2 regions of the Mesorhizobium sp. RIZ17 genome follow, and region 2 is predicted to be linked to the other one. Evidence: predicted binding sites of a transcription regulator. Region 2 holds the regulator's gene; the other holds the start of a gene.

Region 1 (5,802 bases), 3.2 Mb from region 2:
ATCTGGCGTGGCTGCGGATGCGGCCCGACTAGAAACGCATAGGTCTAAAGCATGTCTCCCGAAAGTGGTCCCGGTTTCGGGACAAAGACATGCTTAAGATCAAAGACTTAAAGCAGGTTGCGTGAATCCTTTTTCACGCGACCTGCTTTAGGCCGCCTGCGCCATCCGCTCGGCGCTCATCCGGTAGGAAATCGCCTCGGCGAGATGGATGCGGCCGACCGTCTCGCTGGCGTCGAGGTCGGCCAGCGTGCGCGCCACCTTCAGCACGCGGTGATAGGCGCGCGCCGAGAAGCCGAGCTTTTCGCTGGCGTCCTTGAGCAGCGTCAGGCCGGCATTATCGGGCTTGGCGATCTCCTCGATGATCGAAGGCGGGCAATGCGCGTTGGTGGTGGCGCCGGCTCCCAGTCTTTCCAGCCGCTCGCGCTGCATGGCGCGCGCTCGCGCCACGCGCTGCGCAACCGCGCTACTCGTCTCGGCCTTGTCCGGCCGGATCAGGTCGCTTGCCGAGACCGCCGGCACCTCGATCCGAAGGTCGATGCGGTCGAGCAGCGGGCCGGAAATGCGCGCCTGGTAGTCGGTACGGCATCGCTCGCCGCGCAGGCAGCGATAGCCGGGCTCGCCCGACATGCCGCAGCGGCACGGATTCATCGCCGCCACCAGCTGGATGCGCGCCGGGTAGGTGACGCGGTGGTTGGCGCGTGCGATCATGCAGTCGCCGGTTTCCAGCGGCTGGCGCAGCGCATCGAGCGTCTGCGGCGTGAACTCCGGCAGCTCGTCGAGGAACAGCACGCCGTGATGGGCGAGCGAGACCTCGCCTGGACGTGCGCGCAGACCGCCGCCCACCATCGCCGCCATCGAGGCGGAGTGATGCGGGGCGCGGAACGGCCGCCGGTCGGTCAGCTTGCCCTCGCCAAGCTCGCCGGCGACGGAGGCGATCATCGACACTTCGAGCAGCTCCTTCGGCGCCAGCGGCGGCAGTATCGAGGGCAGGCGCTGCGCCAGCATCGATTTGCCCGAGCCGGGCGGCCCGACCATCAGAAGGTTGTGGCCGCCGGCCGCCGCCACTTCGACCGCCCGCTTGGCGCTTTCCTGGCCCTTGATGTCGGCGAGGTCAGGCAGGTCGCGCGCGGCGAGCTTTATGCCGGCCTCGGGCCGCGACAGCACCTGCGTGCCGCGAAAATGGTTGGCGACGGCGATCAGGCTGCGCGGCGCCAATATGTCGAAATCCTTGCCGGCCCAGGCCGCCTCCGGTCCGCAGGCGAAGGGACAGATCAGGCCCTTGCCTTCGGCATTGGCGCCGATCGCCGCCGGCAGCGCGCCGGCAACGCCTGCGATGGTGCCGTCGAGCGACAATTCGCCCAGCACCACATAGCCGGCCAGCATGTCGCCGGGTATGGCGCCCAGCGCCGCCATCAGGCCGAGCGCGATCGGCAGGTCGTAATGGCTGCCTTCCTTGGGAAGATCGGCCGGCGCGAGGTTCACCGTCACCTTCTTCGACGGCATCGACAGACCCGATGCGTGCAGCGCCGCCTGCACCCGCTCGCGGCTCTCGGCCACCGCCTTGTCCGGCAGGCCGACGATCTGCATGCCGACCTTGCCCGGCCCGACCATCACCTGGACATCGACCGGAACGGCCTCGATGCCCTGGAAAGCGACCGTGCGAACCCGCGCCACCATTTGTCTCAAGCCCCCGATATCGGCTCGCGTGATCCTGCGATCAGGCCGCGAGCGAAATCAGGCTAGACAACCACAGATTTTCGCCTTGGGCAAGAACATTACGAGAACGCGAGCAACTGCGCGCCTCGTTATTCTCCGGCGGCATTGACAAGCCCGATGCTTGGAGCGCCGCCTGCGTCGTGGCGAGAACTACCCCCGCTTCCCCTCCACGCAATCCCAGAACAGGGCAGCGATATCCGCGCCGCCGAAGCGCTGCACTTCGCGCACGCCGGTCGGCGAGGTCACGTTGATCTCGGTCATGTAGTCGCCGATCACGTCGATGCCGACCAGGATGAAGCCGCGTTCTTTCAGAGAAGGCCCGATGCGGGCGCAGATCTCGCGCTCGCGCTCCGTCAGCTCGGTCTTCTCGGCGCGGCCGCCGACATGCATGTTGGAGCGGGAATCGTGCTCGGCCGGCACACGGTTGATGGCGCCAACCGGCTCGCCGTCGATCAGGATGATGCGCTTGTCGCCCTTGCGCACGTCCTTGAGGTAGCGCTGCACGATATAGGGCTCGCGGAACAGCTGGCCGAACATTTCGAGCAGCGAGGCGAGGTTTCGGTCGGCCTCGTGCAGATGGAAGATGCCGGCGCCGCCATTGCCGTAGAGCGGCTTGACGATGATGTCGCCGAATTCCTTGCGGAAGGCCGCAACTTCCAGCGGATCCTTGGTGATCAGCGTTTCCGGCATCAGGTCCGGGAATTCGGTGACGAAGATCTTTTCCGGGCTGTTGCGCACCCAGGCCGGGTCGTTGACCACCAGCGTCTTCGGATGGATGCGCTCCAGTATGTGCGTGGTGGTGATATAGTTCATGTCGAAGGGCGGGTCTTGCCTCAGCAGCACCACGTCCATCGCGGAGAGGTCGGTGCGTACTTTTTCGCCCAGCGAATAGTGGTTGCCCTTCTCGTCGCGCACCTGCATCTCCTCGATGCGCGCGAAAACCTTGCCGTCCCGCAGCGACAGCCGGTCGGGCGTATAGTGGAAAAGCTTGTGGCCGCGCCGCTGCGCCTCAAGCGACAGCGCGAAGCTCGTGTCGCCGGCGATCGACACGGTGGAGACATGGTCCATCTGGACGGCGATCTTCAGCGGCATTTTTTCTCTCCGGCGTGCTCTGCCGCCGATATAAGGAAATCGGCGGCGTCTGCCAATCGTGCTCGCTTGGTGCAGACGCTTAGCGGTCGAAGACCAGCCTGGAATATCCGAGGAAGGACAGCGCCATCGCGACGATCGAGGCAAAGGCGAGCGCCGCCAGCGGCGGCAGCGCCGGCATTGCCAAGAGCAGCGCGCAATAGACCAGGTAGTTGACGATGCCGGTGGCGATGCCGACGCCGCCATAGCGCGCGCCTTCCTGCGCGATGCCCCGGCTCGACGGCGAGAAGGTCATATGGCGGTTGATCTGCCATGTGACGCAGAGCGCGAAGCCGATCGACAGCACGCGCGCCGAAAGCGGGCCGAGCGGCGTCGCGGCAAGCAGCAGCCAGAGCGCCGCCGCGTCGGCGACGAAGCCGATGCCGCCGGTAAGGGCGAAGCGGAGGAGGCGGCCCACTATGCCGCCCACTAGATCGTGATGGCGTTTCGTTGAATCGCCCTCACGGATCTAACTCTTTGTTGGAGCATGATCTTTCTCCGAAAACCGGTTCCCACTTTTCGGGATCATGCTCTAGGCCGCCCTTGGGGCCTTGCCCGGCTCGCTCTTCGGCGCGGCCTGCCCGGATATCCCGCGCTCGGCCCGGCCGGAGGAAATCGACAGGTAGAAGATGCGCTTCTGCTCGGCCCGGCCGCGCGATACCGAATCGAGGATGAGGCCGGTCATCATCGAGAGCATGGCCAGCAGCAGCATGCCGATCGACAGCACCCAGGTCGGCATGCGCGGCACCAGTCCCGTCTCCGCGAATTCGACCAGCACGGGGATCATCAGGCCGATGCTCGCCGCCAGGAAGAACAGCGCGAACGTGCCGAAGAAGCGCAGCGGCTGCGTCTCCTTCACCAGCATGGCGAACATCCACAGGATCCTGGCGCCGTCGCGGAAGGTCGACAGCTTCGACGACGAGCCTTCCGGGCGGCGGCCGTAATCGAGCGCCATCTCGCTTACCGGCAGCTTGAGCTGCGAGGCGTGCACCGACATCTCGGTCTCGATCTCGAAGCCGCCGGAAACGGCGGGGAAGCTCTTGACGAAGCGGCGTGAAAACACCCGGTAGCCGGAGAAGATATCGGTGAAGTCGGTCCCGAACAGGCCCTTGTAGAGGCGGTTGAAGACGCGGTTGCCGAAGGCGTGGCCGTTGCGGCCGGCATCGTCGGTCACGCCGCGCCTGGTGCCCACCACCATGTCGCAGCGCTCGGTCTGCAGCACGTTGATCAGCTGCGGCGCATCCTCCGGCGCGTAGGTGCCGTCGCCGTCGGCCATCACATAGATGTCCGCGTCGATGTCGGCGAACATGCGCCGCACCACATTGCCCTTGCCCTGGCGCGGCTCGCGCACGACGGTGGCGCCGGCGGCGCGGGCTTTCAGCGCCGTGAGGTCCTTGGAATTGTTGTCGTAGACGTAGATCGCGGCCGAAGGCAGCGTCTCGCGGAAGCGCCGCACGACATCGCCGATCGTCAGCTCCTCGTTGTAGCAAGGCAGGAGCACGGCGATGACCGGCTCGTGGCGGACTGCATGCGGCATGTCTGTCTCCGGACGCTCGATCAGCCTCCGGCCGCCTTTGTGCCGGCCCCTTCGAGCCGTTTTACTATTTATTGAAGCCGTTAAGGCTAGGTTTAAACCCGATCCTCTCCCTTCAAAGGCCATGGCAATGGGCACAGCCGAGAACGGCGCCGCCACCTGGAAGTCCGATCTGGTGCTGGCGCTGCTGGCCGCCCTGCTCGGCTTCGCCTTCAATGCATGGGCCGGCTTTGGCCAACTGACCGATGCGGGCGGCGACAACGACAACCTGCTGCGCCTCGTCGAGGTCCGCGACCTGCTGGGAGGCCAGGGCTGGTTCGACCTGCACCAGTACCGGATGGGGCTGGAAGGTGGTTTCGTCATGCACTGGTCGAGGCTGGTGGATGCGCCGATCGCCGCCATCGCGCTTGCCGCCTCGGCGCTCACCGGCAGCAGGCCGCTCGGCGAGGACGTGGCGCAGGTGCTGTGGCCGGCGCTGCTGCTTTGGTCGACCTTGTTCTTCACCGCCCGCGCCGCGCGCAGCTTCGGCGGCGGTGGCGCGGTGCTGCCCGCCATCCTGATCGGCGCGGCCGGCTATTATTTCATCGGCATCTACGACCCCGGCGCGCTCGATCACCACAACGTCCAGCTGATGCTCACCATGGCAAGCCTCGCTTTGCTGCTCGAAGCGCCCGCGCGGCACTGGGCCGCGCTATGGTCCGGCCTCTGCGCCGCGCTGACGCTCGCCGTCGGCATGGAAACCGCGCCCTACGTCGCCACCATCGGCCTTTGCGTGGCGCTGCTGTTCGTCGCCGATCCAAACGGCGAGCGGGCGATCGCCCGGGATTTCGGTCTCGGCTTCGCCGGCGTTGCGGCACTTGTCTTCGTCACCACCGTCTCGCCGTCCGCGTGGGGCGTGGCACAGTGCGATGCCTTCTCGGTCGCGCAGTTCGTCGTCGCGGCCATTGCCGGCGCGGGGCTGGCGGCAATCGCCTCCGTCGAGCCCGCCGCCGGCAGCTTGCGGCGCAGGTTGGTGTCGCTTGCGGCGCTGGGCGTCGCCCTCGGCGTGGTCGTGGCGGTTCTGTTCCCGCAATGCCTCTCAGCCCCCTACGCCTCCCTCGATCCGCGCCTCAAGGAACTGTGGCTCGACCATATCGACGAGGCCCAGTCGCTGTTCACGCTGCTTGTCCGCGATCCGGCGCGCGTGGCGGCGCGTTACGCCACGCCGCTGGTCGCGATCATCCTGATGGCGCTGCGTTTCCGCCGCGGCGGCTGGCGGCGGCAGGACAGCCTCGTCACGGCACTGCTCGCCGTCGCTTTCGCGGTCGGCGCCTGGCAGGTGCGCGGCACCACCTTCTCGATCGCCTTTGCGGTCGTTCCGCTGTCGGCCTGGATCGCCAAATGGCGGGCGCGGGCCGAAACCAGTTCCTCGCTCGGCGTGGCGC
Region 2 (5,802 bases):
CGGCACTGAAACCATCAAGATCCACCGGCAACGCGCCTGCCGTATGGCAGAGGTCCCAGACGATCAGCGCGCCGGCTTCGTGGGCCTTGCGCGTCAAGGCCGCCATGTCGCGCAACCGGCCGGACTTGTAGTTGACGTGGTTGACCAGGATGACCGCGACTTGGCTGTCGATCAGCTCCTCGATCGTCGGGGCGTCGACACCTTCGAGCCGCAGCACCGTACCAGGACGCGTGGAGGCCACGCCCTCCGCCATGTAGAGATCGGTCGGAAAACTGTCGCCCTCGGCAACGATCACGGATCGGTCGGGCCGCATCGCCAGCGCCGCATGCAGGACCTTGTAGATGTTGATCGAGGTCGTATCGCAAACGACGGTCTGTCCGGCCGCCGCGCCGATCAGCCGCCCGAGCCGGTCGCCCAGTTCGACCGGCATTTGGAACCAGCCCGCGGTATTCCAGGCGCGGATAAGATCATGCGCCCATTCGCGCGTTGCCGCTTTCTCGATCTCGTCGAAAACCTCGGAGGACGCCGCACCCAGCGAGTTGCCGTCGAGATAGATCACCCCTTCCGGCAGGATGAAGCGATCGCGCAGGGCGCGCAGCGGATCCGCGGCATCCATCGCCTCGACTTCAGCACGGCCAGGAATTCCCCTCATCGCGTTACCGCCTCCATCTCGACCCAGCGCCGCTCGCAAATCGCCAGACGGCCAACGGCGGTTGTCTCACCCCAGTCGGCGTCGGGGCAAGAACCTTTCGTCCTGTGTTAGCTGGTCCATAGACCGCGAGAACAGTGAACCGGCAAATCGCCGAAGTTGGCATTTTGGGTTCGTTTCGTTCACGGTGCAGCATGCGCAAAGGGTGGTCCACGCGGTCCGACCCGCGCTTTCGTGATGGCGCTGCCTGCTGTTTCAACTTAGGCAGTGCTGCAAAATCGAACGGAATCAATGCCACCGCCCTACTGGCGGCGGCTGGCGTCCTCGAATGCAACATTGTTTCGGCAGCCTTAAGAAATTCATTAAACTTTAAACGGTTGCGGAACACAACTGGAACAGATAGTGTTTGTTCTGGGTTTGTTTTTCCGATTCTGGTTTCAGAACCCGTGGGGGCCGCCAATGCTGACGCGCAAACAACATGAACTCCTGATGTTCATCCATGAACGCCTGAAGGAGAGCGGGATTCCTCCATCCTTCGACGAGATGAAGGAGGCGCTGGACCTTGCCTCGAAGTCCGGCATCCACCGGTTGATCACGGCGCTGGAAGAGCGCGGCTTCATTCGCCGGCTGCCGAACCGGGCGCGCGCCCTCGAAGTCTTGCGCCTGCCCGACTCGATCGCGCCTGGCCTGAATGCCGCGAAGAAGTTCTCGCCAAGCGTCATCCAGGGCGGCCAAGGCAATCTCAACCGCCAGGTCAAGCCGGCAGCGCCTTCGCGCACGCCGACACCCAGCAATGACGACGACGCTGTTTCGGCCGTATCCATTCCGGTGATGGGCCGCATTGCCGCCGGCGTGCCGATCGACGCCATCCAGCACCAGACGCACTCGATCTCGGTGCCGCCGGACATGATCATGGGCGGCGAGCACTATGCGCTGGAGGTCAAGGGCGACTCGATGATAGAGGCCGGTATCTTCGACGGCGACACCGTCATCATCCGCAACGCCAATACGGCAAGCCCGGGCGAGATCGTGGTGGCGCTGGTCGACGACGAGGAAGCGACCTTGAAGCGGTTTCGCCGCAAGGGTGCCTCGATCGCGCTCGAGGCCGCCAACCCGGCCTATGAGACCCGGATCTTTGGACCGGATCGGGTCAAGGTTCAGGGCAAGCTCGTCGGACTTATCCGTCGCTACTGAGCAGGACCGCGCGGCGGTCTTCGCCGGAAATGCGTGACATCTATTCTGTCGGCTGCGGCGCGGCCGCCGGCTTTTCCGGTCGTTGATAGGGCGGCAGCCCCCTCGCCTCGCGTGTGTATTTCCGCTGCTCGTGCCAGGGACGATATGGCTCGTCGACCGCGTAGCGAACGGTTGGCCGGGCGGTCGCCGATTGCGGATCGAAGAAGATAGCGGCGCTGCCGTCGTGAGCCAGCTGCCGCTTGGTGACGACGAGCACGCGCGGATCGCGGCATGGGTTGTAGGCCGTTGCATCGTTGATGACGATGAGATCTGCGAACCCGCAGGCCGGTCGGGCGCTGCCGCGGTTCTCGGCAAGCGCGACGATGGCGCCGGAAGGATGCCGGCCGATGCAGAGGTCTCCGGTGCAGTAGAAGGGCGAGCCAGGCGGCAGGTCGACGGGATCGGCGATGTCGAGGGCGTCCTTGGCGAAGGTCTCCGGCGGCACGATATCCTCGGCTTTCAGCGCTCGTTTCCAGTTGTCGGTGGTGAACTCGTTGGAGCGCGCGCGGTTGATCGCAAGCTCACCGCCTCCGATCGGCATCGCCACCAGACGCGCGTCCTCCGAGACAAGCACATCCGGCGTGCGGACATGCGGAATGGCCAGCAGCGCCGCGAGCGCGAAGGGCACCGCGGCAAGCCTGAGCCACGTGGTCGCCATCGTTGCGATGACCAGCGCGACCGTCGCCAGCAGCACCGACTGGATCGAGATCAGCCCGACGGCGTCGACCGGTGAGCGCTCGGATATCCACGCCGAAATGGCGATCATCGCCGTCAGGCCCTTGCCCATGACAAAGAGGAAGGGACCGTCGAAGCCGAAGGGCATGGCGAGCGCGCTCAACACGGCGAACGGCATGACGATCAGCGAAACGATCGGCATGACCGCCAGATTGGCCAGCAGGCTGAGCGGCGACACGCGCTGAAAATGCCAGATCGCAAACAGCAACGTCGCGCTGCCTGCGATGAGCGACGTTATGGCGGCGCCGCCCACGCCAACCGCCAGTTTTTGCGATACGAACCCGAGAAACGAACGCCTTGCCGGCGGCGCTGTCGTTTTGCCGGCGCGATAGTCGGCAAAGCCGGCATAGGCGCCGACAAGCGCAGCGGTGGCGGCGAAGGACATCTGGAAGCTCGGGCCGACCACTTCGTGCGGCGAGACCAGGATGACGGCGATGGCAGAGATCGCCAGGTTGCGCATGGTCAGCGCCGCGCGGTCGAAAAGCACGGCGACCAGCATCACGGCCAGCATGATGAAGCTTCGCTCGGCCGCGACCACGATGCCGGAGATCACGAGGTAGGCGGCAATCGAGGCCAGCGCGATTGCAGCGGCATATTTCTTCACCGGTCGGCGTGACGAGAAATCCGGAAACAGCGCGAAGGTGCCGCGCAAAAGGACCATGATCGTGCCCGCGACAAGTGCCATGTGCAGGCCGGAGATCGAGATGATGTGGTAGATGCCGGTGCGCCGCATCGACTCGTTGATCGCTTCCGGAATGCCGGCGCGCACGCCGACGATCAGCGCCGCCGCGATCTCGCCTTCGGACCCGCCGATGGCGCTCCTGATATGGTCGGCAATGCCTTCGCGCGCGTTTTCGACAGCCGATGCGACGCGCGCTCCGAATGGCGCTTCTGCCGGGGCAATCAGCTTTGGATCGCCCAGGAAAAAGCCGCTGCCGCCGATGCCGGCAAAGTAGCTGTCGAAGGAAAAGTCATAGCTGTCCGGCCGAACCGGGCCTGTCGGCGGCAGCAGCTTGGCATAGCCGGTCAGCATCGACCCGGCGATCATCTCTGGCGGGATCCTGCGTGCCGACAGCCTGACGCGGTCCGGCGCATAGCGCAGCTTGGGATGCTCCGTGGAAATCAGATCGATTGTCAGCCGGATGCGGCCGTTGGCCATCGCCTCGGCGGTGACGAGGCGCCCCGTCAGCCGTGTCTGGATTTCGGAACCCAGCATCGGGGTCGCCATCCGCCAGGTCTCCACCTTGGCCGCGAGAAAGCCCAAGGCGCAGAAAAACGCCGCCACGAAGACAAGGTGTGTTCTGTGCCGGGAACGCGAAACCGCCGCGCAGACAGCCATCAGGGCCACCGCCGCGAGCGGCCTGTAGAGATCGGGCTCAGTGTTCAGCGAGAAGTAGTAGATGACACCAGCGGCCAGGAACACCGGCACCAGCAGGAAGCCAATGCCGCGGTCGAGCTCGGTGGCCGCCGCGGTGCCGATGCTTCGGTGGAGTGCGGGAAGCGAGGCGCGGCCAAGCTGTTTGCGGATCCGGCCGATGGTGGCTGTTGTTGGCGGGACCGGCTGTATTGCACCGTCACCGGGCGGCAGCAACACGGCTGGTGCGCGCGGCTCCGGAAGCGAAACCGGCGCTGTCTCTTCGGGTGTGGCATGGGCAAACATCAGGCGTTCGCTGACGCCAGCTGTCGTTCCCCCGCTCTCCTTCGCGCCCCGGCCACGTCCAGCCATCGGGTCTGCCCCTTGCGCCCCAGACCGCCTATGCTACATGAACGCCGGTCGCGTGGAAGTCTGCGCGACACATGCATTTTTCAGTGCTTCTTCGAGAGTTCCATGTCCGACAAGGTCGTCACCCGCTTTGCCCCCTCGCCCACAGGCTACCTGCACATCGGCGGGGCGCGCACGGCGCTGTTCAACTGGCTCTATGCCAGGCACACCGGCGGCACGATGCTGCTGCGCATCGAGGATACCGATCGCGAGCGCTCCACCGAAGCCGCCACGGCCGCCATTCTCGACGGGCTGACCTGGCTTGGCCTCTCCTGGGACGGCGACGCCGTCTCGCAGTTCCAGCGCGCGCCGCGTCATCGCGAGGTGGCCGAGGAACTCGTGCGCATGGGCAAGGCCTATTACGCCTATGAGACGCCGGCCGAGCTCGAGGCAATGCGCGAGGCGGCCCGCGCCAAGGGCCTGCCGCCGCGTTACAACGGCCAGTGGCGCGACCGTGACCCGTCCGAGGCGCCGGCAGGCGTCAAGGGTGCGATCCGCATCAAGGCGCCGACCGAAGGTGTGACGATCGTCAACGACCGCGTGCAGGGCGAAGTGCGCTTCCCGAACAAGGATCTCGACGACTTCATCATCCTGCGTTCCGACGGCGTCCCGACCTACATGCATGCCGTCGTCGTCGACGATCACGACATGGGCATCACCCACATTATCCGCGGCGACGATCACCTGACCAATGCCGCGCGCCAGACGGTGATCTACAACGCCATGGGCTGGGACGTGCCGTCGATGTCGCACATCCCGCTGATCCACGGCGCCGACGGCGCCAAGCTGTCGAAGCGGCACGGCGCCCTCGGCGTCGAGGCCTATCGCGCCATGGGCTATCTGCCCGAGGCTTTGCTCAACTATCTGGCCAGGCTCGGCTGGAGCCATGGCGACGACGAGGTGATGTCAGTCAAGGACATGGTCGCCTGGTTCGACATCGGCGACGTCAACAAGGGCGCGGCACGCTTCGACTTCGCCAAGCTCGAGGCGCTGAACGGCGTCCATATGCGCAAGATGGATGACCAGGCCCTGTTCGACATCTTCGTCGCCACCTTGCCCTATCTCGAAGGCGGGCCGGCGCTCGCGGCCAAGCTCGACGGCGGGCGCAAGGCGCAACTGCTTGCCGCCATGCCCGGCCTCAAGGAGCGGGCAAAAACCCTCGTGGAACTGGTCGACGGCGCGGCGTTCCTGTTCGCCGAACGGCCATTGCCGCTCGACGAGAAGGCGGCGGGCCTGCTCAACGCGGATGCGCGCGCGATCCTGCGCGGCGCGCATGGCGCATTGTCAGCCATCGAAGGCGACTGGAGCGCTGCCTCGGCCGAGGCTTCGATCCGCGACTTTGCACTGGCCGGCGGGCATAAGCTCGGCGCCGTGGCACAGCCGCTCCGCGCCGCGCTTACTGGCCGCAGCACCTCGCCCGGCG

What was found. Region 2 encodes LexA, which represses DNA repair genes until DNA is damaged. Its sites were predicted from a motif close to TGTTCNNNNTGTGTTCNG; they were not measured.
Region 1: WDX12_RS09410 (YifB family Mg chelatase-like AAA ATPase) is a predicted target of LexA. The motif match lies at 1,769-1,786, and genes of this name have one in related genera.

The regions. Positions count from the first base shown of each region.
Region 1 covers NZ_CP147861.1:1,890,672-1,896,473, forward strand. The annotation lists gene WDX12_RS09410 (YifB family Mg chelatase-like AAA ATPase) at 148-1,677, opposite strand; gene gshB (glutathione synthase) at 1,867-2,808, opposite strand; gene WDX12_RS09420 (GtrA family protein) at 2,888-3,262, opposite strand; gene WDX12_RS09425 (glycosyltransferase) at 3,377-4,381, opposite strand; gene WDX12_RS09430 (GtrA family protein) at 4,509-5,802, shown strand, end outside.
Region 2 covers NZ_CP147861.1:5,621,320-5,627,121, forward strand. The annotation lists gene kynU (kynureninase) at 1-652, opposite strand, end outside; gene lexA (transcriptional repressor LexA) at 1,109-1,843, shown strand; gene WDX12_RS27380 (ComEC/Rec2 family competence protein) at 1,884-4,343, opposite strand; gene gltX (glutamate--tRNA ligase) at 4,446-5,802, shown strand, end outside.